2 linked regions of the Candidatus Vesicomyosocius sp. SY067_SCS001 genome follow. Each later gene encodes a partner of the first gene's protein in a complex. Links are inferred from orthologs where the notes say so. Each region holds a gene or a part of one and is shown in the gene's direction. Other genes may lie near its edges. The genes, in order: dnaB and dnaG.

What was found.
Region 2: the proteins of dnaB (region 1) and dnaG are in contact, whole or in part, in a crystal structure (PDB 2R6A), measured with the Geobacillus stearothermophilus proteins. The link is inferred for Candidatus Vesicomyosocius sp. SY067_SCS001 from one-to-one orthologs. Residues at the interface, in WP_033016901.1 of Geobacillus stearothermophilus: Ser13, Glu15, Ala16, Gln18, Glu91, Leu92, Asp94, Ala95, Val96, Pro97, Thr98, Ala99, Ala100, Asn101, Tyr104, Tyr105, Ile108; in WP_049624496.1 of Geobacillus stearothermophilus: Lys456, Leu457, Leu458, Pro459, Ala460, Asn463, Ala464, Leu467, Leu535, Leu536, Ile537, Ala538, Gln544, Glu545, Asp548, Tyr549, His552.

What each region holds. Positions count from the first base shown.
Region 1 is NZ_CP054877.1:636,330-639,510, forward strand. Bases 125-2,962 are described here. They hold dnaB (replicative DNA helicase), read left to right. Parts: upstream 125-739; coding sequence 740-2,185; downstream 2,186-2,962. Other genes in these bases: rpsR (30S ribosomal protein S18), read left to right, coding at 125-192; rplI (50S ribosomal protein L9), read left to right, coding at 202-654; alr (alanine racemase), read left to right, coding at 2,200-2,962. Also shown: more of rpsR, read left to right, coding at 1-124; more of alr, read left to right, coding at 2,963-3,181. UniProt on the Escherichia coli protein: The main replicative DNA helicase, it participates in initiation and elongation during chromosome replication. Travels ahead of the DNA replisome, separating dsDNA into templates for DNA synthesis.
Region 2 is NZ_CP054877.1:279,327-282,668, forward strand. What follows is about bases 344-3,342. They hold dnaG (DNA primase), read left to right. Parts: upstream 344-950; coding sequence 951-2,735; downstream 2,736-3,342. Other genes in these bases: HUW60_RS01390 (LpxL/LpxP family acyltransferase), read right to left, coding at 344-918; rsmH (16S rRNA (cytosine(1402)-N(4))-methyltransferase RsmH), read right to left, coding at 3,135-3,342. In the rest of the region: more of HUW60_RS01390, read right to left, coding at 22-343. UniProt on the Escherichia coli protein: RNA polymerase that catalyzes the synthesis of short RNA molecules used as primers for DNA polymerase during DNA replication.

The sequences.
Region 1 (3,181 bases):
ACAGCAGCAGGAGTAACAAAAATTGATTATAAAGATATTGATATATTACTTAAAAATATTGATGAAAGTGGAAAAATTACACCATCAAGAATGACTGGAACCAGTGCTAAATTTCAGCGTAAACTGACAACTGCCATTAAAAGAGCTAGATTCTTAGCCCTTATTCCTTATACTGACAAACACAAGAAATAGGAGTATATCATGCAAGTAATTTTATTAGAAAATATTCAAAAATTAGGAAATTTGGGTGATGTAATTAATGTTAAGGCTGGCTATACTCGTAACTTTTTAATTCCCAAAGGTAAAGCCAAACTTGCAACTAAAACAAACTTAGCTGAATTTGAATTGATTAGAGCTAAACTACAAGTTGCTGAAGCTAAAACACTTAAAAATGCAAAAGCTATTGAAACTAAGATGACTAATACTATTTGTATTATCCAAGCTAATGCAAGTGAAGAAGGTAAATTATTTGGTTCCATCAACACCACTGATATTCAAACAAGTCTTATAAAAAATGGTTTTAAAATTGAAAAACGTAATATTAATATACCTGAAACAATTCGTCATACAGGTGAATATAAAATTAACATTAATTTACATACAAATATTACAGCAAGTGTTAAAATTGTTATTAAATCCTTCCAAAAAGCATAAAAAACTAATTCATTGTACGTTAAAATTAAAAACCCTATAATTAGGGTTTTTAATTTTTTAAAAGGTTCTTTAAAAAGAAAAGCCAATGAATATCAAAAACACCAAAATACCACCAAATTCAATCGAATCAGAACAATCTGTTTTAGGTGGTTTATTATTACATAATGAAGCATGGGATCGTGTTGCAGATATCTTAACTCAAGTAGACTTTTACAATGCCTCACATAAAATTATTTTTAATGCTATTAGCACTCTATTGCAGCACGACCAGCCTGCTGATATTCTCACTGTAAAAGAACAAGTTAAAAAAACAGATTCTGAAGAAGTTATTGGTGGCTTTTTCTATTTAGCCCAAATTGCTGAAAATACCCCTAGTATTTCTAACATTGAATCTTATGCTAAACATGTAAGAGAACTATCAGTTTATCGTCAACTAATTATTGTTAGTCACCAAATTGCCGATGCTGCATACCACCCAAAAGAAGTTGAAGTTCAAGAATTAATTGATCTTTCTGAGAAAAAAATATTTGAAATTGCCGAACAAATGACTAGGGGAAAACAAGATATTACTAATATAAAAGATATTATTAAAGATGTTGTTAATCGTGTACAAGAAATGCAAGAATATAGTGGTATAAATGGTTTAGAGACTGGCTTTATTGAATTAGATAAGTTAACTTCTGGCTTACAAAATGGCGATCTAATTATTATTGCCGGACGCCCATCTATGGGTAAAACCGCTTTTTCAATGAATATTATTGAACACATTGCTATTACTGCTAAAGAACCCAAACCAGTTGTAATATTTAGTTTAGAAATGCCAACTGAACAATTAGTAATGCGTATGATTTCATCATTTGGTCATATTGAAGGCTCAAAATTACGCAACACCATGACTGAAACTGACTGGAATAGTTTTAATCATGCTGTATTAGCTCTGGAAAAATCTACCGTTCTTATTGACGAAACCCCTTCTATTACCCCAATAGAAATTCGTGCAAAATGTCGACGATTAAAACGTCAATACCCTGACTTAGCACTAATTATGGTAGACTACTTGCAACTCATGACTGTACACGGAAAGAATGAAAACAGGGTCCAAGAAATCTCTGAAATTTCCCGTTCACTAAAAGCACTAGCTAAAGAAATTAACGTACCAGTTCTTGCCTTATCGCAACTTAATCGTGGAGTTGAATCACGCCTTAAAGCTAACAAAGGTCGTATGCCACAAATGGTTGATTTACGAGAATCTGGCTCAATTGAACAAGATGCTGATATTATTGGCTTTATCTATCGAGACCAACAATATCATGATGATACCTATTCAAACCCAGAAGAAATTGGTAAGGCAGATTTAAAGATTGTCAAACATAGAAATGGCCCCACTGGGATAATCAAACTTGCCTTTATCGGAGAATATGCACGATTTGAAGACTTGGCTAACGAGGACCAATTCCACGATATGAACGATGAACAAATAGATACAACTTATGCACATACTATAGCTAATTTTAACCAAGAACCTTTTTAATAAAAACCTTGTCTATGTGTACCATTGTTTCAATTTCACAATCAGCATTAAAGCACAATCTCTTAATTGTAAAAAAAAATTCGCCTAATTCCAAAATAGTTTCTATGGTAAAGGCAAATGCTTATGGGCACCAGATTAATTTAATCAATCCAATTATTAACCATTCTGATTTATTAGCTGTCAGCGAAATCTCGGAAGCAAGAAAGTTACGTAAAATAACAAAAAAGCCAATTTTACTTCTATCAGGTGTTATTGAAGACCAAGAACTACAACAAGCCATTAAATTAAATTGCCAAATTGTTGTACATGATAAAACCCAAATTACCACTATCAACAACACCAAACAACCAATCAATATTTGGATAAAAATTAACACAGGCATGCACCGACTAGGCTTGTCTACCCATGAATACCTTGATTTCGTAAAATTATTAGAGAACAACCCATTAATTAATACCCAATGCGTTATGAGTCATTTTGCTTGTGCTGATGAAATTAACCACCCAATGAACCAGTCTCAACTATTTGAATTTAAAAAATCAACATATCACACCACTAAACGTTCAATGGCAAATTCTGCTGCGATTTTGTCAAATCCAGCCTCACACTTTGATTATGTTCGTCCTGGTATTATGTTATACGGGGTTTCTCCTTTTGAAATTATTAATAATAATCTTAAGCCTGTTATGCAACTATCAGCACCAATTATGTCAATTAAAACCATCAAAACTGGTGATTCAGTAGGTTATGGCGCTACTTGGATAGCTAAAAAATCAACAACCATAGCGACTATCGGTATCGGTTATGGTGATGGCTATCCACGCCATGCTAAAAATGGTACTCCTGTGCTAATTAATAACAATTTATGTCCACTTGTTGGACGTGTATCTATGGATTTAATTTGCGTTGATATAAGTAATGTTAAAGCCTCTGTCGGAGATAATGTCATTCTTTGGGGGACTCAGAAATTACGCATTGAAACTATTGCAAAACACA
Region 2 (3,342 bases), 360 kb from region 1 along the record:
TTATACACTTTTTTAAAAAAGTTAATAAAAAGATGACTCATTATTTGGCTTGGTTTTAAAGCGCCTGTGAATCCATAAATACTGCTCTGGTGCTTTTAAAATTTGTTGTTGTAATATTTGATTAGTTAATTGTGCATTTTGTTGGCTATTAGTGATAGGATAATTTGTCAAGGCAGGAGAAAACTCTAGTGTATAAGTTGTGTATTGACGAGTAAAGGATAAAGGAATAACAACCGTATTATCAATACTGGCTAGTTTTTCTGTGGCTTTTATGGTAGCGGTTTGTATATTAAAAAAAGGCGCAAATATGCTAATTTTAATGCCTAAATCTTGGTCATGTGTGTACCAAATTGGCAAGCCTGATTTTAAGACTCGTATTAAAGTTTTTGTATCTTTTGCTTTAATCATAGTGCTACCATGTCGGGTGAATATTTTTTGCATTTGGTTGTCAAATAAAGCATTATTTTGTGGACGGTAAACATCTGCAAAATCAAAGTTTTGCAGCAATATTCTACCAGCAAGCATCATTGTCGTAAAATGTCCTACGAGTAAAATAATATTTTGTTGTTGATCTAGGGCATTTTGCAAAATTTTAGCACCTTTAATATGATAGCATTGCTTGAGTTTTTTATCGTTTAAATAAAAGCAATTTGCGGTTTCAAATAAACCAATACCAAGTGCTTCAAAGTGTTGTTTGACTAGTTTTTTTACTTGATCTTTGTTTTTCTCAGGAAAACATTTTGTGAGATTAATAAAAGCAATTTTTCTAAATCTACTTAGAAGTGAATATAGATTTTTACCTATTATTTTGCCTATTGCTAACTGAATTTTAAGTGGTAATTTAGCGCTTAATTTCATCAAACCAATTAAAGTCCAAGTTGGTATAAATTTAGGATGAAAAAATTTTGTCTTTGTCATTAAAATATAACTTTAAATTTTGATTATGAAAAATGCCATTTATTAACGCAGATTTTAAAGATGATCTACCTAGTCGTGTAGATATTGTTGACATAATTAATCAACGTGTTCCACTTAAAAAGGTTGGTAAAGATTACAAGGCATGTTGCCCATTTCATAATGAAAAAACTCCATCATTTATTGTCTCAGCTGAGAAACAAATATACAAATGTTTTGGTTGTGGAGATGTCAATGGCGTTATTGGCTTTGTTATGAAGTTTGATAATTTAGGTCTAGTTGAGGCGATAGAGACCATTGCTAGCGAGTCAGGTATTAGTGTAGTGTATGACAATAATGTCAAACCGATAGATACAAGATTAATTCGTTATTTCGACTTAATGCAACGAGTTAGCCAGTTTTATATTCAGCAATTAAAGCAATCTCTTGCAAAAAATAAGGCAGTTAGTTATGTTAAATATAGAGGTATTAGCGGTAAAATTGCCAAGCGTTTTGAGTTGGGTTTTGCACCACCCAATAGTAATTTACTATTTGGATTTGATAAAGGTTCTCAAGATATTACTGATTTAAAAGTGATGGGATTGTTAGGTGATAACCAATATCGTTCAGGAAGATACTATGATCTTTTTACAGATCGTCTTATGTTTCCTATTCATAATAATAAAGGCAATATTATTGCTTTTGGTGGTCGTTCGTGTAATAACAACTTTAAGGCAAAATATTTAAATTCACCTGAAACACCTATTTTTTCAAAATCAAAAGAACTTTATGGTTTGTATCATATGCGTAAATATTCACGTTCAATTGATTATATTTTAGTAGTAGAGGGTTATATGGATGTGATCTCTCTTCATCAAGCGGGTATATCACAAGTAGTTGCTACTTTAGGTACAGTAACTACGGTAGAACATTTAAATATTCTATTTCGCACAACAAATACTATTATTTTTTGTTTTGATGGCGATAAGGCAGGGGAAAAAGCTGCTTGGCGAGCATTAAATATTACTTTGCCAGTAATTAAGGCAGGTATAACTGTTAAATTTTTATTTTTACCAGATAAAGAAGATCCAGATACTTTGGTTAAAAAAGAATCAAGCCAAGCGTTTATAAAACGTATTGAGAATGCTCAATTTTTGAGTAAATTTTTGTTTAGCCATATCAAGACAGAAGTGGATTTTAATACGATTGAAGGAAAAACCTTATTTTTAGAAAGAGTATCAATATTACTTGGAAAAATAAATTATGAAACTTACCAGCATCAGTTGTTAGAAGGTTTGGCAGGTGAAGTTAATCAAAGCGTTGAACAAATTAAATCTATATTAGAGCGACAAGATATGTCAATTAAACCAAATATATTTGACATATCGAAAAATTATGAAGCACCACCTATATCTGATTTTTATGATAGTTATGAAAAGTACCCAGCACTAATGTCAGCTCCCTTGATAAGTAATAACTCATTAATAGATCAAATGATTGGTTTATTATTAAATTATCCAACCATTGTTGATAAAACGGTAATGTTAAGAGTGAGAAAAATTAATAATGCAGATATATTGCAAAAGTTAGCTAGCTTGGTTTTATTACAAGAAGACATTACTTTGGAGACTATGGTAGAACAATTTCCACAGAAAGAACAACAATTGCTTAATTTATATTATAAGAAAAGAGTTTTGAAAAATTATGATTATAAGGATGAATTTTTGGATGCTTTGCTAAAGATTGAGGAAAGACAAAAAGATAAAATTGCTTTATTAATTACAAATGAAGCAGAATATACAAAAAGTTTACAAGCAAGAAAAGGCAAACTTAAAAGTTAGTTTTTCATGTTTAATTTGATTGATTCGTTATTGGTTAAAATATATTCCATTTTATCTGTAAATACTATATCTGCTGAAATTTGATCCTTTTAACTCCTATTATTGAAGATTAGGTATAACATATTGAGATAATATATTTTGGATTTTAACAGTTATAAAAATACTAAAAATACTTAACAAAACCTTGTTTTTGCTAATAATTTTGTACCTATACTAGTATTAATATTTTATAGAGTTTTGAATTTAATCTCACTACTACTATTTGTTTATGTAAAGCAATTAATTGATGATTTTTTTGCTTTTATGCGCTTTAACCGATTATATAAGAAGTATATGATATGTACTAATAAATGGTTAAAATATTAATATAACTATTCTTAGCATTTGTATAATATCAAGTTAGTTTTTACTTGCTACTCGTAAAACTGCACTACGAGCGCGTTTATTATTTTTAATTTCTACTTTGCTGGTAAGGTATTTGCCTAAATCTTTTAGATAAGTTTTTTTAATTTCATGTTCAACAATAGGCAAACCTTTTGGCAAAGTTTTTTGTCGTGAATTTTTTTGAATAAAACGTTTAACAATACGATCTTCAATTGAGTGAAAA